Prochlorococcus marinus str. AS9601: one gene and its partner. The protein of the gene in region 1 interacts with the protein of each later gene in a pairwise test. Links are inferred from orthologs where the notes say so. Each region holds a gene or a part of one and is shown on either strand. Other genes may lie near its edges. The genes, in order: sfsA and A9601_RS12260.

Region 1 (13,688 bases):
TCATTGAAAAACCAATTGCAGCTAACGAGTTGGAAGCAAAATCTTTGATAGAGGCCGCTAATGAGAGTAACTGTCTATTACAAGTTGGGCATATTGAAAGATTTAATCCTGCTTTCAGAGAATTAAATAAAATAGTAAATAATGAAGAAATTGTTGTTTTAGAAGCAAGGAGGCACAGTCCTCATGCAGACAGAGCAAATGATGTATCTGTCGTAATGGATTTAATGATTCATGACATTGATCTTATTTTGGAGCTTGTAAACTCAAAAATACAAAAATTAGCAGCAGTTGGAGGAAGAAATAGCGAAGGATTAATAGATTATGTCAATGCTACTTTAGTTTTTAAAAATAATGTTATTGCAAGCCTAACTGCAAGCAAAATGAGTCACAAAAAAATTAGAAATTTAAGTGCTCACTGCCAAAATAGCCTAGTAGAAACTGATTTTTTAAATCACTCTTTACAAATCCATCGAAAGTCTCATGAATCATACACAGCTGAGCATGGAGAATTAGTTTATAGAAATGATGGATATGTCGAAGAAGTTAGCACAACCTCCATTGAACCTCTTTATGCAGAACTGGAGCATTTTCTTAAGTGCGTTCAAGGTAAAGAGACACCTGAGGTAGATGGTGAGCAAGCCTCAAGAGCTTTGAAAATTGCTGATTTTATAGAGCGTGCTGTAGAAAATTCTGGAGATGCAATTTTACTTGAAAATCCTTTCTAATACTAACAATCTAAACTAAAAGAATTTTATTTAAATCCAACAGCAGCTTGCCAAACAAACACTAATAAAAAGAAAAATAAAGGAATCAGTGGAAGAACATCAACAGTTGGAGCAAAGGCTTTATAAGCCTCGGGCAATTCAGCGAATGTATTAAATAGAATGAGCACCTTTTTGGTAATTTAATTAATTATGATAAGACGTTACCACGTATGGTGAGCAATAGAGGATGTTTTCCAAGGAGCGAAATCATTTGTAAAACAATTATCTCTAATTGCAGTAGAAATTGCATTGGTAAATCTTATTAAGTGAGCAATATTATGCAAACTGATGAGAGTTAGTCCTAATATTTCGTCATTTCTAATTAGATGATGCAAATATGCTCGAGAATAGGATTTACAGGTTTCACATTTACAAGTTTTATCAATCGGAGAAAAGTCATTTTTAAATCGAGCATTTCGCAAATTCAGTCTTTCATCATTAAAAAATGCAGTCCCATGTCTTCCTAGTCTTGTAGGCAAAACACAGTCAAATATATCGAATCCATTAGCAACAGCAAGAGAAATTTCTTTTAAGGAGCCAATTCCCATTAAATATCTTGGTTTTTTTATTGGTAAGAATTTCGGGACGTAATTAATTACACTATGTATTTCTTCGACTGTCTCGCCAACACTTACACCTCCCACTGCTATTCCAGGAAGATCAAAAGAACTTGTATATTTTGCACTGTATTCTCTCAATTTAGGATACTTTCCACCTTGAACTATACCGAATAATGCTTGATTAGATTTCTGATGAGTCTCAACACTTTTTTGTAACCATGAATGAGTTCTTTGTAAAGAGTCCTCAATATCATTTTCGTTAGCTGTATGCGGAGGACAATGATCAAAAGCCATCGCGACATCCGATCCAAGATCCATTTGAATCTGTATTACTTTTTCAGGTGATAAAAATACATAACTACCATCTCTTGGATTTTTAAATTCCACGCCTTTATCAGAAATATTATTTAATTTGGCCAAACTAAAAACTTGATATCCTCCTGAATCAGTAAGAATAGGCTTAGGCCAATTCATGAACTTATGTATTCCGCCAGATTCTTTAACTAGTTTTTCTCCAGGTTGTAAATGCAGATGAAAGGTATTTGAAAGAATCATTTCTGATCCTGTGGAGGTTAACTGCTTAGATGAAATTCCTTTAACCGTTGCCAAAGTACCCACAGGCATAAATTTTGGTGTGTTTACCTGACCATTTGGTGTATGAAATATACCAGTTCTTGCTGCTGTATTACTGCAATTCGATGTAATTTCAAATTCAAACACGATAATTTATAAAATTTTTTGATCCTTTTTCATTAATCTACCCTATTATTTAATATTGAATCTATTTTTATATCATCAAAAAATATTTAATAAAAAATTTGGCAGGATCTTGGATTTTCTATACAACATTTCCAAAGATACCTTTAATTAATCCCGAATTTAAAAATATTGCACAATTTGCCCCGCCTTTAGGATTTTTGATTGGAACAATACAGAGTTATATTTTTCTTTTTTTTGCAACAAACTCTTGGTCAATTTATGCATCTGCATTAATTTGTTTAGCTTCAGGATATTTAATTACTGGTGGTCTACACATTGATGGTTTGATGGATACTTTCGATGGTATTTTTGCGGGTAAAAAGAAACGCTTAAAAGCCATGAAAGACAGTAAAGTTGGTTCCTTTGGCGTACAAGCTTTAATTTTTATAACTCTAATTCAAATTGCTTGCATACTGAAAATTCAAAGCCTAATAATTTTTGTTTTACCTATATGCTTATTTTGGGGAAGATTTTCAAATTTATTTTTTATAGAAAAGTTTAAATATATGAGTTATAAGAAAAAATCTATTAGTCACAAAAAGTTTTGGAATGGATTTAAAAAAGAATCTTTGATCTCAATTATTTTTCTTTTAATTTTCATTTCATACCAATTAGTTTCAATTACATCCCAAACAATATTAATTAAATTTTTAATTCTTATTTTGATTGGTATCTTTCTAAGCTATTCTATCCCAAACATACTGGGTAATAAAATTGGAGGCTTCAACGGAGATGCCTGCGGCGCAAGTGTTGTACTAGTTGAAACTGCAATGTTGTTTATGCATGCAATTCTTTTATAGGTAGTTCTAAATAGAAAATATTTTTCTTCTTAAGATTTTTTGATTTCGCAGTATTATCAACCGAGTTATTTTCCAGCAATCTCAAATCTCCTCCAATTTGTTTTGCTAGTTTCCTCGCCAAAAAAAGTCCCACACCAGTACCATCCTTCTTTTTAGCGGCAGATCCTCTAAATCCTTTTTCAAAAATTTTCTCGTTTTCATTCTTAGTTATTTTTTTACCATCATCAAAGATACAAAGTCCATTACTCGTGATGGCGATTCCAATTTCAGCATCTTGTTGGGCATATTTAAACGCATTTTCTAATAGATTTGCCACAATTTCAGCAATTACAGCATATTTTGCCTTTAGTGGCGACAAAGTCCAATCTGGCCAAAGATAAGGTTCAGTCCAATCTCTATTCTCTAAGTCCGCATTAGCTTTACCCCTTTCTAATATTGGCCTCAATAAACTCTGAACAGTTATTACCTTTTTATTATCTAAATTTGGCGGTAGTAACAATCTTTCCTCTCCAATTTCTAAGGGAAGTTGAATAGGTGAATTTAATTGCGCAAAAGAATCCATATATTGATTAATTTGTTTTTGCTCTATTATCATGCGTTCGACTATTTCAATAGAGTCATCATCTGAACCAAGTCTTTTTATTAGTAATTTCGCATATGTCCTAATAGCAGCCAATGGATTTCTTATTTGATGGACTATGACATTGACCTGATTTTTTAAATAATTGACTTCTTCATTTTTATTTTGACATTCTAATTCGATAGAGACGCATTTAGCTAAAGATATTGAAAGCGCTTTTAATCTAGAATCAAGAGATACCGGCCAATTACCCTCTTTCAAATCAGTTTCGACTCTAAGGACACCAAGTAGAATATCGTTTTCTTGAAGTGGGTACCATCTTCTATTAGGCGATGACACTTTTAGTGAAGGATCATCTTCTATTGATTTAAGTAGCTTATCAATTTTTGGCCATTGACCAATCATTTCAAAAGATGCTTTAGTCCCTTGCTTGGCTGCAGCGAGATACATAACTAAATTAGTTACGCCCATTGAGCAACCAAAACTCTCTAGTTGTTTTTGAATAAGTTCTTCAAATTTTTTTGAAAGATTCATAATTAATGAAATTTTGAGAAATTTTTAAAAAAAACTTGAAAAAGGGCTTGTAAAATATGAAAAAAGTATTAAGATATATAAAGAGGTCTGACTTTAGCCAGCCTTAAATATGAATATTTAATCATATTTTAAGCTACATCAGGGGTTGATGGGTCCTCTATGTAATTTGAAGTGAATTTAAAATCACATATATAAGATTAGTAAAAATAAATAAGACTAATCTCATTAATAATTTCAGGAGTACCAATCAATGTCAAAAAAAAGAAAAAGAATCAGTAGAAGAAGATTGGCTGGCCAAAGAGTAATGGCACATGTACCTATTTATCATATCGAAACTGGCAAACATAAACCAGTTACAGCAGCAAGAAGATTCATAGCTGAAAATGGTCTCTCTGCGCCCTCAGTTTTCAATGTCAGAAGAAATGAACACACCACCGATAGATTTTTTTGGGGTGAAAAAGGTTTATTTAGCGCCCAATATGCTGAAGAAAATCATTTTCTATTTCCATCACTAAAAGTTGTAGTTGAAGGAATTGGTGAAGAAAAAATATTTGAGGGTCTTGAACTTACTGCAGATGATTGGGAAGAGATTGAAGAATATGAATATGCTTTTGTTTAAAAAATATTACTTATATTTGAACTTATAAAATTAATTAAATTTGAATCAATTTGATGAAATCCATCGAATTCTAATAATTCACAAAATTTAGAAGACTTACTCTTTACCTTTTCATAAATAGTCCTAGAAGCATCTATAGGCACAACATCATCGAATAAACCATGACTAATAATTAATGGCGAGAATTTTTCTCCTGGGGCCCAGTTAGGGTGAGGATAACCACTACAAGCAACAATTAATCCAAAATTCAACTTAAATCCCACATCAATTGCCATTGCCGCCCCCTGAGAGAACCCCAACAAAATCGTTTTTCTAAGTGGAATCTGATCAGTATCAAATTTTTTTAATGTTACTAAAAGTTTATTTACTTCAACCTCAGCTCCATTCCAATCATGTGGGTATAATCCATACCACTGCCTTCCCTGACCGCTTGGGTGTATTCCAGGAGCTCTCAAAGAAATTACCTCAAAATCAAGATTTATTTTTTCATTCATCTCCTTTCCAAATATTAAAAGGTCATCTGAGTCAGCTCCCCAACCATGCATCAAAATAATTCTATGAGTTGCAGTTTGAGAGCTAATCGAGACAAATTCATGATTGATGGCATATTTCATGTTTATATTCTTAAGTAAGTAAACTTTCCCATAATGTCTCCATTAGCTTTAGTAAGTGTCTCTGATAAAAAAAATATAATCCCATTTTGCAAGGAATTGGTAGAGCATTTCAATTATAAAATTCTATCAAGTGGAGGAACTGCCAAACATCTTATAGAGGCAAAAATTCCAGTTATTAAAGTTGCTGATTTTACTAATTCTCCGGAAATTCTTGGAGGAAGAGTTAAAACTTTACATCCAAAAATACACGGGGGAATATTAGCTATAAGAACTGATGAGGAACACAAAAAAGATATAGAAGCTAACAATCTTGAGTTAATTGATTTGGTAGTTGTCAATTTATATCCTTTTAAAAAAACTGTAGATGGGGGAGCTAAATGGGAAGATGCTATTGAAAATATCGATATCGGAGGGCCATCTATGATTCGTTCTGCAGCTAAAAATCATAAAGATGTTTCCGTTTTAGTAGATTCTAGTCAGTATCAAAGTTTTCTTGAAGAAAGTAAAAAAGGTGAATTGAAAGACTCATATAAAGCAAAATTAGCCCTTGAAGCTTTTCAACATACAGCAGATTATGACACTGCAATATCTAATTGGATAAGAAAAGAAAGAGATTTACAATCTTCTAAATATATTGAATCTTATCCACTAATCAAAACCTTAAGATATGGAGAGAATCCACATCAAAAAGCTTTTTGGTATGGTTTAAGTAACATTGGATGGAACTCAGCAGAGCAATTACAAGGAAAAGACTTAAGTTATAACAATCTATTAGATCTAGAGTCGGCACTTTCAACAGTTTTAGAATTTGGCTACACAGAAAAAGATGAACTTGCAACCGATATGGTTGCCTCTGTTATTTTAAAACACAATAATCCTTGTGGTGCCTCTATGAGTAATTCAGCTTCTAAAGCATTTTTGAATGCTTTAGAATGCGACTCTGTAAGTGCATTTGGAGGAATAGTTGCTTTTAATTCAAATGTTGATAGTGAGACAGCAATTCACCTCAAAGATATTTTCTTAGAGTGTGTCGTCGCTCCATCTTTTGATGAAGAAGCTTTAGAAATTTTAAAAGTTAAAAAGAATTTAAGAATCTTAAAGATTTCAAAAGATCAACTTCCACAAAAGAATCAAAATTCTACTAAATCAATAATGGGAGGATTACTAGTTCAAGATACTGACGATAGTGAAGAAAAAACTGAAAATTGGATTTCAGTAACTAATAAAAATCCAAGTAATCAAATTAACTTAGATCTAAATTTTGCATGGAAAATTTGTAAACATGTTAAATCTAATGCAATTGTTATTGCAAAAGACCAAAAAACTATTGGTATTGGAGCTGGGCAAATGAACAGAGTTGGAGCAGCAAAAATTGCATTAAAAGCAGCTGGAAGGTTATGTTCTGATGCTGTCTTGGCTAGCGATGGGTTTTTCCCATTTGCAGATACTGTAGAAATAGCAAATGAATATGGAATAAAAGCTATTATTCAACCTGGAGGAAGTCTAAGAGACCAAGAAAGTATTGATATGTGTAATTCAAAAGGAATCTCAATGGTATTTACGCAAAAAAGACATTTTTTACATTAAATTATGTTGATTTTGGATAATATGTAATCTTGTTAGTTTTTCTAAATAAAGATAGCCTGCCTGGACCTGCACATAGAAAGTAGAGGGAAATAGCCCCGTATATAAAAGATAATTCGAAAGCATAATTATGACCTTCAACCACTGCCAAAGGAAAACCTTCTAGTCCAGTATCTAGGAGATGAAAATAAACAGCAAATGCCATAGTGGAGAGTAGACCAAGTGAAGAAAGCCTAGCAAAAATTCCTAAAGCTAATCCTATTGGACATACTAATTGAGTAATTGCTGCTCCAAAAGTCCAAATAACAGGATCTCCTGGCAAAAATGGGAAGTACTTACCAACTACAAACTCAGCAAATCCTTGTGGATCCTGAAGTTTTTCTAGGCCATGATGAATCATCAAAGCACAAAAACCTATTCTTAAAACAAAAATCGATAGTTCTCCAAGGATATTTACTTCTGACCCTGAAGATGAATTTGCAACTACAACTTCAACTTTTTGCGGCGCTTTAGCTCTATTTATACTTGCAGCTTGAACCTGATTAGTTTGTGCTTTGTCTTCCATACTTCATTAAGTTTTCATTATTCTAGTTAATAAAGTTGATCTTTTGGAATTATCTGACTAATAAATTTAAAAAACTAAGCAAATTTATAAATGAATAACAAATTCAGGAAGCAATATCAATTAACTTTTCAATAACATCTGCCACGACCTTATCAGGAGTGGAAGCACCTGAGGTAATTCCAACATTAATTTTTCCACTAGGTAGAAAATTTTTTTTAAGTTCTAATTCTGATCCTAATGGCTTGTGAAATATTGAGTTTTCTTTAACTGATATTCTCTCAGGCGTATCAATATGAAAAGAAGAAATATTTTTAGTAATTGCTATTTCCTGTAAGTGAGTAGTATTGGAAGAATTGAAGCCTCCAATAACTACTAAAATATCAAGGTCTTCATCAACCAAAGAGAACATTGCATCTTGTCTTTCTTCAGTTGCATCACAAATAGTATTAAAAGCTAAGAAGTGACTATTTAAGTTTTCTGGCCCAAATTTTTTTAACATCGTCCTTTCAAAGACCTTACCAATTTCCTCAGTCTCGCTCTTAAGCATAGTTGTCTGATTTGCAACACCCACTCTATCTAAATCTTTATCAGGATCAAATCCATTAGAAAAAGCTTTAGAGAATTTATTCATAAACTCATTTCTATTTCCTTTCCCCAGAATGTATTCAGATACGTAGTTTGCTTCTTCTAGATCAAGTACAACTAAATATTTACCTGCAAATGAACTTGTAGCAAGAGTCTCTTCATGCTTAAATTTTCCATGAATTATAGATGTGAAAACATGTTTTTTATGTTTTTCAACCGTATGCCAAACCTTAGAAACCCATGGACATGTTGTATCAATAATATGACAACCTTTCTCATGTAAGAGTTTCATTTCTTGAACAGTCGCTCCAAAAGCAGGAAGTATAACAACATCTCCATTAGAAACTAAAGAAAAATCTTTGATTCCATTTTTAGCTGAAATGAATTTCACATTCATTTTTCTTAAATGATCATTAACCGAGGGATTATGAATTATTTCGTTTGTTATCCAAATATTCTCATTAGGGTAATGTCTTCTGGTTTCATAAGCCATTGCTACAGCTCTTTCAACTCCCCAACAGAAACCGAAGGCTTGGGCCAACTTTATATTTAGTCTGCCTTTAGTATAAGTAAAACCATTATCTCTGATAGAACTTATCAAATCACTTTGGTAAGCTTCTTCTAACGCTTGAGCTCTTTTTGTTGGAGAATCGAAACCCCTTCTATTGTATCTATCAGAATGATGAAGAGATCTTCTAAAAGCTTGAGTATCCATTTTCCTATATTACAACGTTTTAAATAATTTTTCGTAAAAAAAAGAAACCTGACATAAGTCAGGTTTCTTAAATTAATTTTTAGTTAGATTATTTAGCAGATGCAAAGTCTGGATATGCTTCCATTCCATGCTCTCCTATATCTAAACCTTGAGTCTCTTCCTCTTCAGATACACGGATTCCTCCGAATAATCCTCCAATTACAGACCAGGCAATCCAGCAAGTAACTAGTGTCCAAATAGCATAAGCTGCGGCACCAAGAGCTTGAACTAGAAGAAGGGTAATACCTCCGCCATTGAACAATCCCATACCTGCTCCGTCACCTTGTACAGCTGTACCCCAAAGACCGATAACAACAGTACCCCATACACCACAAACTCCGTGAACAGAGAATGCGCCTACAGGATCATCAATCTCAGCGGCATCAAGTGCTGCAACAGAAAATACAACGATTATTCCTCCCACTAGTCCTGCGAACCAGGCTCCAGCAAGAGTCATATCACCACAACCAGCAGTGATACTAACCAAACCAGCAAGGATTCCGTTAATTATCATTGTAAGATCAGGCTTACCAGAAGTTAATGTTGAAACAATAGTTGCACCAATAGCACCAGCTGCTGCTGCCAAAGTAGTTGTTACAGCAACATATGGAACCCATTGATCCATAGCAAGTTGAGAACCGGGGTTAAAACCATACCAACCTATCCATAGAACTAATGCACCTAGAGTAGCTATAGCCATATTGTGTCCTGGCATAGCCTGTGGTTTTCCATCAGAGTATTTGCCAATTCTTGGTCCAAGAAGCATAGCTCCTACAAGACCAGCCCATGCTCCAACTGAGTGAACAATTGAAGAACCGGCAAAGTCTACAAAACCCAAAGAATCAAGCCAACCACCATTCCATTTCCAGCTACCAGCAATTGGATATATAAATGCAGTTAATACAACAGCAAAAACAACAAATTCTCCAAATTTAACTCTTTCAGCAACAAGACCGGATACGATAGTTGCCGCAGTTCCTGCGAATGCAGACTGGAACAAGAAATCAACTGTTGGGACTAATCCAGCATCAGTTACCATATCTGCAGTAACTGTTGGATCAAAAAATAAGCCACCAAAATAAAGCCATCCGTCAGCAACACTACCTCCGTACATTAATGAGTAGCCGATAAACCAATAAGAGGTTACAGCTAGAGCAAATACGAATAGGTTTTTAGCAAGGATGTTTACTGCGTTCTTAGAACGACACATACCTGCCTCAACCATAGCGAAACCAGCGTTCATGAAGATCACTAAAATAGTAGCGATCAAAAGCCATAAATTGTTAGCAAGAAAAGCTGCATTCAACTCAGGTAAATCAGCTGCGTGAGCTGAGAGATTAAAAATACCTAAACCAAACAAAGCTAAAGGAACTGTCGCAAGCCACAACATTGAGCGGTTTGAACTAAATCCTCGAATACTCCTCAAAAGGAGCATAGGTCCATTAACAAGACTTGCATCTTGTAATCTGGACCTAGAGCGCCTTTGAGGCGTTTGCAAAGCAGTGGTCATAAAAAAAAATTAGATCTGCAAAAAAACAGTTTGTGCTGTTTCCTTTCATATTTAATTTTGCTCAAAAAACTTATTAGTGTCTAGTAGTCGTTGTTACCAATTTTATAGTTGCACCATAAAACTATATCTGTTAAATTTAAAAATCTTTTTTTTAAGAGTTTCAAATTATCAAGATTTAATTTATTTCAAAGGTTTAATTCCTCTCCATGATACGTGGTCTTTATGAAATTCAAAAGAACATGGGATAGTTATCATTCCTGCACTTAAAGATTCTCTAAAGAGACTGCCGTATAAGGGATCTGCATCATCTCCAGGGGCAAAAAAACAAGCGTCTTTTCTCGTTATGCAAAGTGCCAACACACTTTTACTTTCAGGAATTAATTCCTTTAATTCCATAAGATGTTTTTGGCCTCTTTTCGTGACTGTATCTGGGAATAGAGCTACATTTTCTTTAATCCAAGTCGTATTTTTAACCTCAATGAAAATGTTACGTTTATCAGGATTTGAAGATTTTGGGGTTAAAAAAAAGTCAATTCTGCTTTTTTTATCTTTTCCATAAGGAACTTCAGATTTAATTGTCTCTATTTCACCTATTTTTTCTATTAGCAGATTTTTCTCAATAACCTTTTTGATTAACTTATTTGCAAATAGAGTATTAATACCTACCCAAACCTCCTCATTTTTTGCATTAAAAACACATATCTGTTCCCAAGTAAAAGGTAATTTTCTTTTTGGAGAAGGGGAAAAACTTATTCTCACTTTTGCCCCCTCACTCAAAAGTCCCTTCATTGGGCCAGTGTTAGCACAATGAGCAGTTACTACCTCTCCACTTTCTAATTCAATATCTGCAAGAAACCTTTTATACCTCTTAATTAAAACCCCTTCTATTAATGGATCAAAATCAATTATCCGATCATTCATAAATATGTCGTTAGTTTGAAATCAAATATAATTGAAACTTAAACTGATTGAAAAAATTAGACGAATCCAAATGCATTCATTTTTAAAAAATAATGTTTTTTCAATTTCGTTTGGTACCAGTCTAAGTAAATTAGCTGGATGCATAAGACAAATATTTATAGCTGCTGCTTTTGGGGTTGGCGTAACATACGACGCCTTTAATTATGCTTATATAATTCCTGGTTTTTTGCTAATAATCATTGGGGGTATTAATGGTCCATTGCATAACGCAGTAGTTGCAGTTTTAACTCCGCTTAACAAAAAAAATGGAGGGATTGTTTTAACTCAAGTAAGCATAAAACTTTCAATATTATTATTAATCTTAGCGATATTTATTTATTCGAATTCCAGTTTATTAATTGATTTATTGGCCCCGAATTTAAGTTACGAAACTAAATCTATTGCCACTTACCAATTACAAATACTTACACCTTGCATCCCTTTGTCCGGCTTCATAGGTTTAAGCTTTGGCGCCTTAAATTCCCAAAGAAAATTCTTTTTATCAAGCATAAGTCCAGCAATAACAAGCGTAACTATTATTTTTTTTATTTTATTTAATTGGATTTTCAACCAAGAAAATACATCTTCTAATTTTTTTGCTTATTCGGGATTACTCGCATTTGCAACTTTGACAGGAACTTTAATTCAGTTTGTTGTTCAAATTTGGGAAATAAATAAAATTGGTCTATTGAGATTAGAGTCAACCTTCAATTTATTTAAAGATGAAGAGAGGAGAATTTTCAAACTAATTATTCCAGCCTCTATCTCATCAGGTCTAAGTCAAATTAATGTTTTTATCGATATGTTTTTCGCTTCAAGTTTTCAAGGCGCAGCATCTGGACTAGCTTACGGAAACTTTCTTATACAAGCCCCCTTAGGGATATTATCTAACTCCTTGATTCTGCCATTACTTCCAAAATTTTCTAAATTGAGAAGTGAAAAAGACGAAAGAAGTCTCCAAAAAAAATTGATAACTGGGGTAGAGTACTGTTTCTTGACAGCTATTTTTTTAACCGGGTTTTTTATAACATTCAATAATCAAATCGTACAATTAGTTTTTCAAAGAGGATCTTTTGATTATTCAGCAACTTTAAAAGTAAAGAATATATTAATTGCTTATGCAGTTGGCATACCTTTTTATCTTTATAGAGATTTATTAGTAAGAACTTACTATTCAATTGAAAAAACCAACTTCCCTTTTAAGTCTTCATTTGCAGGGATAATATTTAATATTATTTTTGATTGGTTTTTAATTGGTGCCCCAATTAAGAATTTTGGGAATCTTTCTCCTTATAATTTTGGAGTCGTGGGAATAATTTTATCTTCAGTAATAGTAAATCTTATAGTTTGTATTTTTCTTTCTTTCAATTTGCGCAAAGAAAATATCATTTTGCCTAACCTGGAATTATTGAGGAAAATTAGCCTCATGTCATTAGCAACATTTATAGACAGCACAATTTGTTTTACTATTCTCCAAACTACCAATAACTTCAATTCAAATCTCGCGGAATTTTTAATATTAATATTTGGAACTCTAACTTTTTTTGTGATTTATTTTTTACTTACAAAATGCTTGAAAGTAAATAAATTTAAAGTTTCAAAAAAAATGATTTAATTTTTAAAAAAACTTTCCAAAATCTCCTCTAATTCTAGAATTTGTGAGTGAGTGATTAAATTAATGAGTGGAATACTATTAACACCATCACCTACTTTTACATTTATTGCTTTCAAACTTAATTTTGCTGCCTCCAAGGGGCCTTGATCTTTATTGCTGATACATTCAATAGCAAGATGCCTAGCTAGGCCAGCGTCTCCAAGGTACAAATTCCACTTTTCTATTTTAATAAAAACCTTTTCGGAAATAACATTTTCTAAATCACTTATACTTATCTGAGAGTCCATAAATGTATTGATTTAAGTTGATTGTTTTGAAGTATCTTTAGGTTTTTTTATAATTACGAAAAGTAAATGAGATGCCAAAATAACTGACCAAACAATTGCAAAATTATTAAAGTAGCCGATTTCATATTTAATCTCTTTTAAAAGCCACGTTCCACTTACAATCGCAGTAAATATCATGCAGTGAATAACAAAATTTACTATTCGAGAAAAATGTTTATAGATAGGATCTTCTAAATCCCCATTTCCGTACCACTTTATAGGCATATTAATAATTAGATTGTTAATAATAGACATTTTACCCGAAATCTAGTTGACTAAGAGACCCTGAAACAGAGATATTACATAATTATGCGCCTGTAGCTCAGTGGATTAGAGCACCTGACTACGGATCAGGGTGTCGGGAGTTCGAATCTCTCCAGGCGCGTTTAAAATTCTGAAATATTCTTTTTATATTTTTCTAAAAAATATCGTCTATATTATGGGTATTACTTATCAAATTCAATGAATATCCTTCAAAATCTTAAAGAAAGTGATCCAGTAATATCAAATTTTATCAACTCTGAAAAAAATAGGCAGGAAACTCATCTTGAGTTAATCG
Region 2 (17,055 bases), 310 kb from region 1 along the record:
AAAATGTTGATTTAGGTGATTATGTTGGGATTAGATATCTAGGTATTTCTTTGGGTAATTCAAAAATTAATGATAAAAACAATTTAGATTCTGAAATTACAGCCAAAAATGTATATGTTGGCATTATGCCTTTTAGATCTTTTTTAAAACAAAAATGGATTGTAAAAATAAGTCCTAAGGAAGCTGCCATAAATATAGATAGAGATTTTTTTAAAAGGGACGAATCTTATAAAGATAATCGAATTGCAAAAAAATCAAAATCTAAGTATGAGTTGATCTTTAACTTAAATAAATATTCAGATCTGAAGTTTAATAATGCAGGATTAAAAACAAAAGTAAAAGGTAATGTTATTTACAAGTCAAGAAATAGACAAATCATTGCAAATGTAAAATCAAATTTTGATGAAAAGGGATTTTTAAAATTTAAATTTAATACAAAATTAAATCAAGACTTTTTAAAACTGGATTTATTTTCTAAGGGTTTAGATCTTGATAATTCTGAATATATAATTGGCAATAGAAAAATTAGCTTTAAAAAAGGTACCTTTAAATCTAACTTTAAATTTAATAAATCATCAAAGCACACATTTTGTGAAGGAAGATTTTCTTTTACTAATTTAAAAATAAAACCAGAAGATTTAGCAGAGAATATAAATTCAGATTCAACTAGGTTTTTTTGTAAAGATAATAATTTTATTGGTAATACAGAAAAATTAAATTATGGAACTTTGACTTCGAATTTTAATCTAAATATGCCCTTTAATAGAAGCTCCAATAATATTGATCTAAAAGGAAGTATTGGATACATTAATAGCCTTAATCCAGATATCCAATTATCGGGTAATATGCCCTTTTGGTTTGATAGAAGAGGTATAAATTTTGGTGATATAGATACTAGTTTTAAAATAAATAGAACTCAATTATCTAATTTAAATATTTTCCGAAAAAATGATATAAGGGGTTTCATTACTGCTAAAGGTGAATTAAAAGGAAAAATTACTGATCCTGATATTTCGATAAACTTTAACCTTGATTACCCGCACTTTAAAGGTATCCGCATTAGAGAAATATGGGAGGGAGATATTAAAAATGAAAATAATGAATTTCTTCTTAATATGAAAAATAGATATTCTCCAATCCCTTCATTTCTTTCAATCAACTTTAATTCTGATCTTAAAATAAATAATGCAAATTTCATAAGAGTTTTCAATTCAAATAAAGGTACTATAGGCATACTGAAACAGGATGATGGTTATAATTGGCGAGCGGATAATTTTCCTCTTGATGAGCTTGAATTATCTATAGACAAAAATCAATTCGATAGAATTTATGGAATTATTAATGGTAAAGGATCAATTTCGTCAGACCAGTCATACCTTGATGGGCGAATTGCTTGGAGTCTAGGTAAATATAGAAATATTAATCTAGCCAATTCATTATTTGATTTCCGCGTCAAAGATAATTCTTTTTATATAAACTCCTCATTGTATCCAATTGATGGAGGAATAATTGAAGTCGAATATGATTCAAGTAAAAATAATTTTATTAATTCAGAATTCAAGGATATAAGCACTAGTTGGACTATCCTTACCGCTGTTGATATTTTTAACTTTGATAATAAAAAAGTGATTCCTATAAGTAAATCGAATATTTTGGATGATTTGGAAATAAATAAAGAAAATAAATCACTTAAAGAGAGGATCGATTTTATAAATAACTTTATTGAAAATAGTAATTTGTTAGAGGACAAATTTAATTTGCAAAAATATTTAAATAAATTTAGAAGTAGATACAACGGAAAAATTACTATTCAGGGCGATAGACCAGTAAATTATAAATTAAATGCAAAATTAAAGGGCTATCTTGATGTATCTAGAGACGTCTATAAGAATAATAAAGAGGAATTTTCTATTGATTTGGAAGGGGGATTATTAACAGGGAAAGGTTCTTTAAGAATTAAAAAATTTCCATTAAGTGCAGCAAATATCTTTTTAAATAAACCAAGAGATTTTCTTGGAGGGTTGGATATGAACTTATTTTATGATCTCGATACAAAATCTTTCTCTAGCGATATTTTGTCCAATGGTTCATCAATTAAAAACAACATAATAATATTTGATAAAGGACTAATTAAATTTAATAATTCTATTTTTGATATTGATTTTTCCCTTTTAATAAATGATTCTGAAATACCAATTAATATCGAAGGTTCAATACCTATAAATAAGTCTGATAACTTAGATCTAAGATTGATTGGGAATGGAAAATTTATTGAGTTAATAGATATTTTTGCTGATGAATACTTTACATTTAAAGAAGGAGATTTAAATCTAAGAGTGATTCTAAAAGGAACCTTAAATAAACCTCTATTAAATGGATTTATCGTAGTTAAAGATTCTGAAATTAATTTTTCAAACAATATAATAAGAGATTTTAATAGTACAATCATCTTTGATTTTGACTCTTTAGAGATCAATAATCTACAAGCGAAGACTCAAGATTCTGGTGAAATTTTTGTAAAAGGCACTTTGCCTTTTTATAGTCAGAATGATTCTGAAAAGTCAGAAATTAATTTGATAACGAATAGATTTTCATTAAAGAAAGATAATTTTAATTTTTTAATAGATTCAGATATCGATTTAAGTGGATCATTTGAAAGTCCTGTTTTGGGAGGTTATCTATCTTTTAATAATGGATTTATTAATTTTAATAGCACCAATCAAAATAATAAAAAAGAAAATAATCTTATAAGAAAAGAGGATAAAAAAGATTGGCCAGAACTCTATTGGAATAATAAAAAAAATATTGAAATAATATCAAATGAAACAATTTTGAATTCAGTTCTTTTAGGAGAAACTTTGCCTAATTATCTAGGTAATTTGAGTTTTAATAATCTTAAATTAAAACTTGGACCAGAATTTAAACTTCAATATTCAGAAATAGTTCAAGCTTATTTAGATACCAAATTAGACCTTACTATAAATGGTGAGATAGGAAATGATTTAAATGCTAGGGGTCTTATTTACCTTAAGAAAGGAAGAGCAAATCTATACACTACCCCGTTTAAACTTAATAAAAATAAAGACAATTATATTTTATTTGCATCAAGAAGTGGTGTGGTTCCTTTTATAAATTTTTCTTTAGTCAGTAAAGTTCCAGATTCTATAATACCTATAAGTGAAAACAATCAGGATTTAAATGTATCAGGTGATGTTGCTGTCGACGCTAGTTCAAGCGGTTATGGTGCATTTGGAATTGGTAATACTAGGCTTATCAAAATTGAAGCATCTTATGAAGGATTTTTAGATCAATTATCTTTCGCTGATGAAAATAGAAGAATCCAATTAAGGAGTACGCCAAGTTACAACAGATCACAAATAATTGGTTTAATTGGAGGTAACTCTGCAAATTTAATAAATAGAGCATTTATTTCTCAAATTAATAATGCTGATGCATTTAGTGAAAGATTTCAGTTTTCTTTATATCCAGCGTTAATAGAAAATAATGATTCATTAAATAATATTTTTTCCAATGAAAATTTAGATATAGAAAATGATGATCAATCCTCTTCTAATGAGGAATTTTCTTCTCAAGCTTGGGTAGCCGAAATAGGGCTTGATATTACTGATGCGATAAATTTTGCCTTTCAAACAGTTCCAGGTAGAGATGATATTTCACCTTTAGGAATTTTGACTTTTCAGGCAAATCCAAACTTAGAATTATTAGGTTCTTATGATTCCAATGGGGATTGGAAAAGTCAAGTTCAGTTATTTTTTAGATATTAATTTACAAAGAAATTTACTTTAAAGAATCTTTAATTTGAATTATTATTAAATTAACTAAAAAATATTATGGCTAATATCTTTGAAGTGCCCCAACCAGGTAATGATCTTTTAGAAAAAGCTAATAAAGTTCGTTTGGCATCAATAGAAATAAGTCAAACTGAAAACCAAAATCGAATTAAAGCCTTAAATTTTATGGCTGATTATCTAGAAAAAAATTCTTATGAAATATTAGATGCTAATAATGCGGATTATTCAAGTGCACAAAAAAAAGGTATTTCTAGGGCTTTACTTTCTAGATTAAAGTTATCAAAATTAAAATTAAATTCAGGAATTGAAGGAGTAAGAAAAGTTGGAGACTTAGCTGATCCTGTAAATCAAGTTCAAATAAAAAGAGAGCTTTCAAAGGGATTATTCTTAGAAAGAAAAACTGTACCAATTGGTGTTTTAGGGGTTATTTTTGAATCAAGGCCAGATGCCGTGATGCAGATTAGTTCATTAGCAATAAGATCAGGTAATGGAGTAATGCTAAAGGGTGGTAGTGAAGCTAATTTAACAAATACAGCAATAGTCAAGGCATTGCAAGAAGGTTTAAATGCATCAGGTCTTGATAAAAATGCAATATGTTTACTAACAAGCAGAAAAGATAGCATGGCAATGTTAAATCTTGAGAAATACATTAATTTAATAATTCCAAGAGGAAGTAATGAATTAGTTAAATTTATTCAGGAGAATACAAGAATTCCTGTGTTAGGTCATGCTGATGGAATTTGTCATTTGTTTATAGATATTGAGGCAAATCTAGAGATGGCTTTATCAGTTGCTTTGGACAGCAAAATTCAATATCCTGCAGCATGTAATGCTATCGAAACTTTATTACTCCATAAAGATATTGCACCAACTTTTTTAGAAAAGGCCATCCCTTTATTTAAATCTAATGATGTTAAATTAATTGGAGATATGAGATCAGTTGAATTAGGGGTAAAGTATGAGGCTAGTCTAGAAGATTGGAAAACTGAATATTTGGATTTAATTTTGTCGATAAAAATTGTTGATGATCTCGAGGAGGCAATCACACATATTCAAAAATATAGTTCAAAACATACAGATGGAATAATTACTGAAAATTCACATACTGCCAATAAATTTATGAATGTAATTGATAGTGCAGGTGTTTTTCATAATTGCTCTACTAGGTTTGCAGATGGCTTTAGATATGGATTCGGAGCTGAAGTTGGTATATCTACTCAAACTCTTCCACCAAGGGGACCTGTAGGTCTAGAAGGTTTGGTAACTTATAAATATTTCCTAAAGGGTGATGGGAATATAGTTGATGATTTTTCATCAGGAAAGGCTATCTATACACATAAAGATCTTTAAAACTTTTAAAGATGGAAACTTTTTTAAAAATTGAGAATATTAAGCTTTGGGCTAGGGTTGGCGTACTTGATGAAGAAAGGGAATTAGGACAACTATTTATTTTAGATATATTTTTGTGGACTCATTTTGAAAAATGTACAATAGATGATGATATAAAAAAAACAGTTGACTATTCAAAATTAGTTCAAATTTTACAAAATCAATCAAAGAAAATATATTGTTATACAATCGAAAAATATTCGAACGCAATTTTAGAAATCATTGATCAGGAATTTAAAATTTCTAAAATTAAAATTATTTTGACAAAATGCAACCCTCCAATCACAGGTTTCGATGGAAAGGTGTCAATAGTAAGAATTCTTGAAAACAAATAAAGTATTGGAAAGAAGAAATCCTATCATATTGATTCATGGCCTTTGGAATACTTCAAGTATTTTTTCTTCTATTACCCCTAAACTTGATAATATTGGCATTGAATATTTTGCCCCAACTCTTGAACATTCATATGGAATGACTTCAATACTTGATTTGACTAATAAATTAAACGAATTAATTTTAGAGAAATACGGTTTAGAAAAAGAAATAGATATTTTGGGATTTTCTATGGGAGGAATAATTGGTAGGCACTGGCTTCAAAAATTTAATGGATATAAAAGAACAAGAAGATTAATATCTATAGGGTCTCCTCACAAAGGAACTTTGATGGCTCAATTAATACCTAAATACCCTTTTAAAGGTATATCAGAAATGAAAATAAATAGTAAGTTTTTGAGAGGACTCGCGAATAATGATTTTTTTCTTGAAGATATTGAGTGTATAAATTTTTTTACTTATTGGGATATAATGGTTTTCCCTGGCTGGTGGACAAATTTAAATTTTGGAAAAAAAATATCTGTAAAAGTATATAAGCATAGAAATCTTGTAAGAAATAAATCTGTGGTGGATAAAATAGTCGATGAAATTATTATGTAGCTCCAGATAAACCTAAGTGTCTTATCAATGAATCTGTTTGTGGCTCTCTTCCCCTGAATAGTTTGAATATGTCTAACGGAGGTAAGCTCCCACCCAAGCTTAGTATAGTATCTTTGAATTTTTTACCTATTAGCTTTAAATCTTCAGAGTTTTCTAGATCAGCTTCTTCGAACATTGAAAAAGCATCAGCACTTAGAACTTCAGCCCATTTATAAGAGTAGTATCCTGCAGAATATCCGCCTGCAAATATATGACTAAAACAACAAAGAAAGTGATCTTCTTGAATTGGTTCAATAACAGTAGTTTGTTTTGCAATTTCTCTTCTTATTTCATCTGCTGTTTTACCTTCGTTTTTATCAATACTACTGTGCAATCTGAGGTCTGTAATTGCAAAATGTAGTTGTCTAAGAGTAGCCATACCACAATTAAAAGTTCTATTCTTCAAGAGCTTCTCAAAATTCTCATCGGATAATTTTTCTCCTGTTTTGTAGTGCTTAGCAATATTCATAAGTGTATTTTTATGAAAACACCAGTTTTCCATAAATTGACTGGGAAGTTCGACTGCATCCCACTCAACGTTGTTAATGCCCGCTGCTTGAGGAAGATTTACAGTAGTGAGCATGTGTTGAAGACCATGACCAAATTCGTGGAAAAGAGTCTGAACTTCTTCAAAACTCATCAAACTAGGTTTGTCTTTTGATGGTGGGGTCTGATTACAAACGAGATAAGCTACAGGGAGAGTCTTTTTGCCAACATTATTTTTATTCAAACATTCATCCATCCAAGCCCCTCCTCTTTTTGATTCAGGCCTAGAATATGGATCTAGGTAAAATGATGCAATTTTTTTATTTTCATTATTAAGGATATTAAAAAATAAAACGTCATCATTCCAGAGAGGTGCCTCATCAGTCGCCTCAACTACTTTAATTTCAAAAAGCTTCTCACTTAATTTAAATAAACCTTTCAAAACATCATTTAGTGGGAACCAAGGTCTCAAAGACTCTTGATCTAAATTAAACTTTTCCTTTCTAAGAAGTTCAGACCAATAACTAATATCCCATGGTTCAATATTCTGCGATTTTGGAAATCCATTAGCTTTAGAAAACTTATCGAGCGTCTCTAATTCAATTTTTGCAGCTTTGAATGCTGGTTCTCTCAATTCTTCTAAAAGGTTTTCTACATTTTTAATTTCTTTCGCCATTTTCGTTGACAAACTTAGTTCTGCCCAACTTTTATAACCGAGAAGATTTGCTTGTTTAGTCCTGAGAGATAATATATCTTCAATGATTTGAGAATTATTTTTTTCTCCTTGAGACGCCCTACTAACGAACGCCTTGTAAAGCTTTTCTCTAAGATTACGCTCTGTGGAATATGTCATGAACGAAGTATAAGTTGGAATATCTAGACTTAATTTCCAAGGACCATTTTTAATATCAACTTCTTCATCTTTTTTTAAGTGATTGTGTGCAGAAATTGCCATCAATTCAAGTACTCGGTCAGGAAGACCATCGACTTCGGATTTTTTATTTAAAATTAAAAACCATTCGTTAGTTGCATCAAGAACATTGTTACTGAATTCAGTTGATAGTTTTCCAAGGGTTTCTGAAATTTTGTTGAATTCTTCTTGATCATTCTTTTGCAGTGAAATACCTCTATGTTGCATCTCAAGAATTTCTTTTTCTAAAATTCTGTTTTTAATTTGATCAAAGTTATTTGTTTCTTTAAGCTTGACTAAAGAATTGAAAATTATTTTGCTTTGCCCGAATTTATTACTCAAGCTAATAATCTCTGGAAGAAATTTTGAATAAATATCTCTTAAACTTTCAGAATTATTTACAGCATTTAGGTGACTTATTACTCCCCAACTCCATCTAAGAATTTCATTTACTTCATTTAAAGGATTTATTACCTTATCCCAATTTAAATCATTTTGAATCAAATAATTAGATAAATTTTTTTCTATGTTTTTAAATTCTTCAGCTATCTTTTCTAATACTGAGGGAAATTGTTTACTAATGCTTTCAGGAGTAAATTTTTTAAATTCTGGTAACTCTCCATATTTAAAAATTGAGGTATCCATTTATTAAGATAATTTAATTAACTAAAGTGGGTATTATTCCAATCAATTTAGCTAAGGTAAGCTGCTGACTGAGAGCATTGGTTGAAGATTCGTATAAATTAATAGCGATTTTGGGCCAAAAACCTATTACCAATGTAGGCAACAATAAACTGAAACCAATAGTCAATTCTCTACCATTCATCTCTTTAACTGTAGCTAGTGCTGGAATTCTAGGGCCAAAAAATACTCTTCTACACATTGATAGTAGATATATTGGTGTTAGAACTAATCCTATGGCTGCAATTAGAATCGTGATTGATCTAAAGATAGAGCTAAATCCCTCTTGACTAGTGATACCTAAAAATACAGTTATTTCACTTATAAAACCGCTCATCCCTGGTAGTGCTAGAGAGGCCAGTGAGCTTGCTAAGAAAAAAGCAAAAGTTATTGGCAAGACCTTTGCTAAACCGCCCATATTTGGTATGGAAAGAGTATTTGTTCTTTCATAGAATGAGCCCGTAACAAAGAACATAGCTGCAGCAATAAGTCCGTGACTGATCATTTGTAGCATTGCTCCGCTAATTCCTAGAGCATCTACTGCTCCAATACCTAATAGAACAAAACCCATATGACTCACTGAGCTACATGCGATTCTCCTTTTAACATTATCTTGTGCGAATGCATTTAAGGCTCCGTAAATTATATTAATGATTCCAAGAATAATTAACGCAGGTGCAATTTGAAGATGTACTTCAGGTAGTATTTGAACGTTAAATCTTAAGAGGGCATATCCTCCCATTTTTAAGAGTATTCCAGCAAGTAACATTGAAACTGGTGCATTGGCCTCTCCATGTGCATCGGGTAACCAAGTATGTAGTGGAAAGATAGGAAGTTTTACTCCAAAACCAATTAAAAATCCTAAATAAGATAATAAAGCTAGGCTCCCTGTTACATGTTTATTGGTTAAATCGGTAATATTTAGAGTAAAGGTATCACCACTCAAGGCTAGTGCTAACCCGCTTATGAGTATTAATAAAGAAGCTAAAGCTGTATAAAGAATGAATTTAGTGGCCGCATATAATTTCTTTTTACCTCCCCAAATCGCAATAAGAAGATATACCGGAACTAATTCAAGTTCCCATGCTAAGAAAAACAATAGGAAATCTTGAGAAAGGAAAACTAGTGCCTGTGCTGATGCTTGAACTAATAAAAGAGCAAAATATAGATTAGATTTTTTCTTAATTTTCCAACTTGCAGCAGCTGATAAAAATGTAATTAACCCACTCAAAGCTACTAAAGGAGCAGATAATCCATCTACGCCAAGAGACCACTCTAAGCCTATTGAAGGTAACCAGGAGGCTCTTTCTACCATTTGCAATGAGCTATCTGAAGTATCAAATTTTTGAAAAAGGACGCCTATTATTAGTAAAAAATCTATAAATAAAAAACTTAATGAGATATTTCTAGGGAGTGTATTATCTTCTCCTTCTTTTGAACTCAAAAAAGGCATTATTAATGCCCCAACTAAAGGCAGTAAAATAATGGATGATAGCCAAGGAAAAGATTCTAGATTCATTTATGTAATGAATAATTTTTTTATTCTAGTTGAAGTTGTACTAGCTTGAGACTATAACATTAAAGTTGCCTAAGTAAAACTACTTACCGGAGATATTGCTAAATTGGCTACCTGTTTTTTGTACGTTTAAGAATGGTGCTCTGCTAGCTACACCTATCTTCTCCCAAGCTTTCACCATGGCTTGACTGACGTTTTTACCATTTTCTTTTTTACATAAAGCTAATATACTTGGTCCAGCCCCACTAATTGCGCATCCTAAAGCACCTGCATTAAGTGCAGCATCTTTGACTTCTAGTCCACCTTTAATAAGCTTCCATCTGTAGGGTTCATGTAACTTATCAAACATTCCTTCTTTTATAAGTTCCTCATTTCCTGCTTTTAAGCCATTTAGTAACAAAGTAAGTGCCCCCATATTTGTCACTGCATCAGATATAGGTACATTCTTGGGCATAACCTTTCTTGCTTCACTTGTGCTTAGACGGATTGCTGGTATTGCCACCACAGCTTTGATTGAATCGTGCCAATCACATCTAATAATTCTCCATCTTTGAGAAGCCGACTTGGCTGTCAAGCAAAGCCCACCCAGGAGAGAAGGAACGACATTATCTGGATGACCTTCTATATCAATGGCATGTTCAAGAAGTTTTTCTTTGGACAATGGAGAGTTCATGATTGCATTTGCTCCGATTAGTCCCGCCACTATTGCTGTAGCACTACTTCCAAGTCCGCGTGCAGGTGGAACTGCCAACTTAACTCTTGCTTCAAGTGCAAAAGGATCCATATTTGCGCTTTCCCATACTTTCTGTGCTGCTCTAAAAACTAAGTTTTCAGGTCCTCCTCTTAAATGATTACCATCTGTACTTTCCATTATTAAATCAAATCTATCTCCACCACCTTCAATTCTTGTAAAAATAAACTCATTATATAAATCTAATGCAGCTCCAAGGCAATCGAATCCAGGCCCTAAATTGGCAGTTGTGGAAGGCACTGTTACCCTTATTTTTTTACCTACTTCAGGAATAGACATTTTTTGTTTTTAAGTTTTTAAAAGCATTTTTGCTCTGCAGGCTGCACTAAAAAGTCCAAACTCTTCATCTAAAATTACTTTTATAGGTATTGTTTTAAGAATATCTTTTAATCTTCCCTTGTCGAAAAATTGTTTTAAAAATAAGTCTGATTTAAAGTTTTTGAAATGTTTTGACGCTGTTCCTCCAGAAATCCATAATCCACCAAAGCACAATTCTTGAAGAGCAACATCTCCCAATAAAGAGGCATAAGCACCTAACCAAATCCTCTCAACTTCAATCATTACCTGATCACCTTCTTTAGAAAGATTACAAATTTTTTCAGGTAGTTCTTTTCTCGCTGCATCAAAAATTTTAATTTTTTTTAAATATTTTTGTAAAGGATGGTTTTGGGCATCAGGTTTGCTTAGTCTCCATTCGGCAATTCTTGATAAACCAGTGCCGCTAATAATCCTTTCACAAGATATCCTTTCAACTTTTAGGTAATTCTTAAGCCAAATTTTCAAATCCCATTCTAATTTTGACTTTGGGGAGTACTCTACATGACCACCTTCACTAGCTAAAACTTTTACCTTTTCCCCTGATATTATTCCTCTTGCAATCCCCAAGCCAGTCCCCGCTCCAACAATGGCATGCAAATCATTATTAGTATTTTCAGAATTGGATCCATTTTGGATAGTAGAATATTGATTTTTTTTTAAAAAAGGTATTCCATAAATTTGTACAGCGAAATCATTTATTAGCTCGCAGTTTTTAAAATTAAATTTGTTCTGTAAATCATTTCCAGAAATATTCCATGACAAGTTAACGATTTTTGCGTTGTTTTTAGATAAAGGACCAGCTACAGCGAAACATGCAGAAGAAGGATGAGTAATATTCTTACATTCTTTTTTGATAAAATCTTCTAGGATTAGTTCAAAAGAATCCCAATCAGACGATATATATTTCTTTTTAAATATTAACTTAGGCGAATTATTATTTGTTCCTTTTTTGAAAATTCCTAATAGAACCTTTGTACCTCCTAAATCACAAGCGAGAAAATTCATAAATAAGAAATTATTCCGTTCTCCCTTTTTTTTCTATCAATTCATCCATTAATTTGAAAAGATTTGGTAAATTGAAAATTCCTAAATTTTTTCCATTCAAAGCTCTTAAGGCGACTGAATCAATTTCCTCTTCTTTATCACCAATAACTGCAATTAAAGGAACTCTACCGAGAGTTGCCTCTCGTATTTTATATCCTATTTTTTCATTCCTAATATCAACTTTTGATCTATAACCATTATTATTTATTAATTCATTAAACTTTAAACATTTTTCAATATTTCTATCAGTAATGCTTAATAAAATAATTTGATAAGGCGCAAGCCAAATTGGGAATTTTGCCTCATATTGTTCAATTAAGATTCCTATGAATCTTTCAAAGGATCCTAAAATTGCTCTATGCAGCATAACTGGATTTCTTTTTTCATTGTCTATATCTACATAAGTTGCATCCAATCTAATAGGCATTGAGAAATCAACCTGAATAGTTCCGCATTGCCAAACTCTATTAAGACAATCCTTTAACGAAAATTCTATTTTTGGACCATAAAAAGCACCTTCTCCAGGTTGTAGTTCCCATTTTAGATTCTTATTATCGAGCGCTTTGGTAAGAGCCTCCTCTGATTTATCCCAAATATCTTCACTACCTACCCTTTTTTCAGGACGTGTTGATAATTTTATAATGATTTCATCAAAACCAAAAGTTTTATAAACTTCGAAAACAAGATCTATAAAAGTAGATACCTCTTCTTGAATTTGCTCTTCTGTGCAGAATATGTGTGCATCATCTTGAGTAAAGTTTCTTACTCTCATTAAGCCATGTAGTGCACCTGAGGGCTCGTTTCTGTGACAAGAACCAAATTCAGCAAGACGAATTGGTAAATCTTTATAACTTTTTAAACCTTGATTAAATATTTGAATATGGCATGGACAATTCATTGGTTTAATCGCATATGTTCGATTTTCTGATGCAGTAGTGAACATATCGTCTCTAAATTTCTCCCAATGACCGGATTTTTCCCAAAGAGATTTATCAACAGCTTGTGGGGTTTTAATTTCTAAATAATCATTTTTTTTGAGTATTTCTCTTATGTACTTTTCCAGTACTTGGTAAATTGTCCATCCATTTGGATGCCAAAAAATCATTCCTGGAGATTCTTCTTGTATATGAAATAGTGAATGTTTTTTACCAAGTTTTCTATGATCTCTTTTTTCCGCTTCTTCAATTCTTGTTAAATAATCTTTGAGTTCTTTTTCTTTCGCCCATGCAGTTCCATATATTCTCTGTAATGATTCATTCTCACTATTACCTCTCCAATATGAACCTGATAATTTAAGTAATTTAAAGTGTCTCAAATGTCTAGTGTTAGGAACGTGAGGCCCTCTACACATGTCGATGTATTCTTCGTGTTTATATAAATTGATGAGACCTTCTTCAGGAATTTCTTCGATTATTCTTAATTTAAAAGTCTCATCTCTTTCTTTAAAAGTTTTAATTGCCTCTTCTTTAGAAACTTGTAAAATTTCAACGTCATAGTTTGTTTTTATTAATTGATTAATTCTATTTTCGATTTTTATTAAATCTTCAGGAGTAAATCTGTATTCAGAGAAAATATCGTAATAAAAACCATCCTCAATTACAGGCCCAATCGCCATTTTAATATCAGAGTAAATTTGTTTAACTGCATGACCAATAAGGTGAGCGAAAGAATGTCTTATTATTTCAATTCCTTCTTTATCTTTTGATGTGATGATTACAACTTTGGAATCTTTATTTATAGGAATTGTTGCATCAAGAAGAACATCATTTACTTTCCCAGCAATTGTTGCTTTAGCTAATCCAGCGCCTATACTCTGAGCAATTTCTAGAATAGTTACAGATTTTTCGAAAACCTTTTTTGAACCATCAGGCAAAGTAATTATTGGCATAATTTATTTCTCCATTTCAAAAAACCCCAATTTTGATTTAACTCTTTTTAAAGTCTGATTCGCTAAATCTTCAGCTTTTTCCTTCCCTTCATTAAGGATTTTATTTAGTTGATAGGGATCATTAATTAATAATTTATATTTTTTCTGAATAGGTTCTAATGATTCAATAAGTTGTTCAGTAATTAATTTTTTAAATGTCCCCCATCCAGTCTCTAAGAATTCATTTTCACATTGAGAAATTTCTTTGCCAGATAATATTGAATAAATCATCAATAGATTTTTAGATTCTGGCCTCTCAGGGTTGTTAAATTCAATTCCAACAGAACTGTCACTTTTTGCTCTTTTAATTTTTTTTGTGATTATTTCAGGAGGATCTAATAAGTTAATGCGACTGCCCTCATTGGGATCACTTTTGCTCATCTTTTTTGAACCATCAATTAAACTCATTATTTTTGAACCATTCTTCATGATGATTGGTTGAGGGATCTTTAAAATATTTTTATCCTTACTAAATCTGGCATTAATTCTCTGTTGTGCAATATCTCTCGCAAGTTCAAGATGTTGTTTTTGATCCTCACCTACTGGTACGAAGTCAGCATTATAAAGAAGGATGTCTGCCGCCATAAGTATTGGATAGTCAAATAATCCAATAGATACATTATTACCTTGTTGTATGGATTTTTCTTTAAATTGAATCATTCTTTCCATCCAATTTATTGGGGTCATACAATTTAATATCCAACAAAGTTCTGAATGCGCTGAAATCTGACTTTGGACAAAAATTGAGCATATATTGGGATCTATACCACAAGCGACGTACAAAGCCGCTGTAGAGATCGTGTTTTTAGATAATTCTTTGGGATTATATGAGGCTGTTATTGCGTGCAAATCAACTACACATAAAAATGTTTCATATTGATCTTGAAGCTCAACCCAATTATTTATGGCCCCAAGCCAATTCCCAATATGTAAATCACCAGTTGGTTGAACTCCCGAAAGAATTCTTTTTTTATTTGCCATCCTCTTCTACTTCGCTAGATTGGATCTCTTCAGTTGATGTACTTTTTACAGGTCTTGCAAAAGGGTCAGGTGCTGTTTTTGTCTTTTCTTCATAAGAATTTTGTGATTGTCTACTGGGAGAAGAGTTTTTATTATTTTTTGCATATTCTTTGATTGATTCAATCAGTTTTTCGTCCTTGATCATTTCGCTAAGTGTTCTAACAGAGAAACCCAGAACTGCAACGGTAGATCTTAATTGGAAGGTCTCTTGTATTGATTTAACAGCTTTCATTTCGTTATCACTCAATCTTATGCGGAATCCTCCTCCATCTCTTCTGCCGCCCGATCTCTCTCTGAAATTAGGTCTTTCATTGTTAGAACGACCTCTGTAATTTTCTTGTCCAGGATTATTGCTGAAATTTGAATTAGACATCTTAATGTTTCTTAAGTTATTTAAATAGTCTATTAACTTAGCATCTTGTTATGCAATAAGTCTTTTTAAAAGGCTTAAATTTTTATCTTTTGATTAACGACTTATGAAATTTTGCTTTTCTCATTCACAACTTGCATTAAAATAAAATTAGAAAAATAAAGTATTGTGTTTGATATTAGCAAAGAAAACCTTTTAAAGGATTTCATAAAGTTTCCAAAAAAAAATCTTCTTATTATTTTATTATTGTTAGGTTTTGGGGAATGGTTTGTCAGTGACTTAATTCATTTTGCAGGAGGCTCAATAGGATTTTTTGCGTTGTGTTTGGGAGGATATTTTTACTTGAAGAATGATAAGCCTAAATTTAATGAGCCAAATAATTTAGATGGTTGGATAAATCTATGTAATGAAGATTTAAATTTTTTTGAAGAACTTGAAGCAACAAATGAATTAGAAAAACAAAATTCAAAAAGACAAAAAACACTTGAATCTATTCTTAATAGATGTGAAAAAGAAAAAATAAGTTGCATTGGAAAAAAAGATTATCAAAGTTTTCAGTCTGTTTTGAAAAGTAATTTCAAAGCAGATAAGTTTGACTTTGATTTATACGAAAAACTGCCTAAATACAATTCTTCTCAAGTTATTCCAGAAGAAGCTTTGAAAAGTGATGCAATCTTGTATTTTATAAATTTGCCTTTGTCGGCAAATGATTTTTTGTGGCTGGAAAAGTTTCCTAAAAATATGCCAATCTGGTTGGTGGCTTTAACTTCCAACCAAATAGAAGCCAAAAATCAGATAGAAGAACTAAAGTCTCAAATTTCAAGTGACTTTACAAACAAAATTATTCCTATTGATGTGAATAAGAGTGAAATAACAAATATACCTTTTTCTTTAAGGAAGTTTTTCATAAGTTCATCTAAAAATATTGAAAATACAAAAAAAAGGCTCTTGAAAGAACTTCATGCTGCCTGGCAATCTGAAATTGAAGGTATAAGAAGAATGCAGTTAAAAGGTATACAAAGAAAAAATCAAATCTTTGTCGCAACAACTGTTTTCTTATCTCCTATCCCATCAATTGATGTTATGGCAATGACAGTATTAAATTCTTTAATGATTAAAGAAATTAAGTCTATATGGGGATGTAATTGGTCTCCTGAAATTTTAGATAAAGTATCCAAAGAGATTTTAAAGACTGCAATTGCACAGGGAGTTATTGAATGGAGTGGACAGACTCTAATTGGCATAACAAAATTACATGGCCCAAATTGGCTTGTCTCTGGAACATTTCAGGCTGTCAGTGCTGCTTATTTAACAAGAGTAGTATCAAGTTCTTTGGCTGATTTTATGGCAATAACAAAAGGAGTAGAAGAACCTGATTTGGATTTTATAAAGAAAAACTCTGAGAAAATTGTTGAAGAAGCTTTTGAAAAAGAAAAAATAAATTGGAAAGGATTTATTTCTGATCTTAGAAAACCACTTATGAAACTATCTTTTAGTTCATAATCTAAGGATGAATTTTAAATATGAAAAAAAATATTCTTTTTTTAAGTTTGATACTTCTGCTTTCGCTTGCTTCAGGCTCATGTAAGAGAACATCAAATAAAAATGAAACTAAAGAAGTAATACTGGCAAGTTTCACTGTTTTGGCGGACATGATTAGCAATGTCGCTAAAGATGATTTTATTGTTAGATCAATTACGAAACCTGGAGTTGAGGTCCATGGCTACCAACCAACTCCAAGCGATTTGGTAAACGCCTCTAATGCTTTTGTTTTTATTGATAATGGATTTGGATTTGAATTATGGGCTGAAAAATTTGTTTCTAATTTAAAAGTTAAAAGAATTACTGTCGCAGAAGAT

Evidence for each region.
Region 2: the proteins of sfsA (region 1) and A9601_RS12260 interact in binary tests that used the Escherichia coli proteins (3 or more experiments, as listed by UniProt). The link is inferred for Prochlorococcus marinus str. AS9601 from one-to-one orthologs.

What each region holds. Positions count from the first base shown.
Region 1 is NC_008816.1:259,171-272,858, reverse strand. Bases 9,280-12,215 are described here. They hold sfsA (DNA/RNA nuclease SfsA), read right to left. Parts: upstream 11,150-12,215; coding sequence 10,409-11,149; downstream 9,280-10,408. Other genes in these bases: murJ (murein biosynthesis integral membrane protein MurJ), read left to right, coding at 11,220-12,215; A9601_RS10515 (ammonium transporter), read right to left, coding at 9,280-10,228. Also shown: A9601_RS10565 (Gfo/Idh/MocA family protein), read left to right, coding at 1-725; A9601_RS10560 (photosystem II reaction center protein K), read right to left, coding at 752-892; tRNA guanosine(34) transglycosylase Tgt, read right to left, coding at 926-2,044; A9601_RS10550 (adenosylcobinamide-GDP ribazoletransferase), read left to right, coding at 2,143-2,883; A9601_RS10545 (sensor histidine kinase), read right to left, coding at 2,861-3,997; A9601_RS10540 (DUF3155 domain-containing protein), read left to right, coding at 4,248-4,616; A9601_RS10535 (alpha/beta hydrolase), read right to left, coding at 4,613-5,230; purH (bifunctional phosphoribosylaminoimidazolecarboxamide formyltransferase/IMP cyclohydrolase), read left to right, coding at 5,264-6,817; A9601_RS10525 (DoxX family protein), read right to left, coding at 6,819-7,379; A9601_RS10520 (4-hydroxy-3-methylbut-2-enyl diphosphate reductase), read right to left, coding at 7,483-8,679; more of A9601_RS10515, read right to left, coding at 8,768-9,279; more of murJ, read left to right, coding at 12,216-12,803; A9601_RS10500 (DUF3181 family protein), read right to left, coding at 12,800-13,090; A9601_RS10495 (hypothetical protein), read right to left, coding at 13,103-13,354; glyA (serine hydroxymethyltransferase), read left to right, coding at 13,592-13,688. UniProt on the Escherichia coli protein: Binds to DNA non-specifically. Could be a regulatory factor involved in maltose metabolism.
Region 2 is NC_008816.1:564,348-581,402, forward strand. Bases 3,215-6,006 are described here. They hold A9601_RS12260 (glutamate-5-semialdehyde dehydrogenase), read left to right. Parts: upstream 3,215-3,851; coding sequence 3,852-5,162; downstream 5,163-6,006. Other genes in these bases: A9601_RS12255 (translocation/assembly module TamB domain-containing protein), read left to right, coding at 3,215-3,785; folB (dihydroneopterin aldolase), read left to right, coding at 5,174-5,536; A9601_RS12270 (esterase/lipase family protein), read left to right, coding at 5,541-6,006. Outside these bases: more of A9601_RS12255, read left to right, coding at 1-3,214; more of A9601_RS12270, read left to right, coding at 6,007-6,134; A9601_RS12275 (M3 family metallopeptidase), read right to left, coding at 6,127-8,214; A9601_RS12280 (NAD(P)H-quinone oxidoreductase subunit 4), read right to left, coding at 8,228-9,769; thrB (homoserine kinase), read right to left, coding at 9,849-10,796; A9601_RS12290 (glucokinase), read right to left, coding at 10,806-11,840; thrS (threonine--tRNA ligase), read right to left, coding at 11,851-13,767; trpS (tryptophan--tRNA ligase), read right to left, coding at 13,771-14,787; A9601_RS12305 (hypothetical protein), read right to left, coding at 14,777-15,199; A9601_RS12310 (YcjF family protein), read left to right, coding at 15,365-16,699; A9601_RS12315 (metal ABC transporter substrate-binding protein), read left to right, coding at 16,720-17,055. UniProt on the Escherichia coli protein: Catalyzes the NADPH-dependent reduction of L-glutamate 5-phosphate into L-glutamate 5-semialdehyde and phosphate. The product spontaneously undergoes cyclization to form 1-pyrroline-5-carboxylate.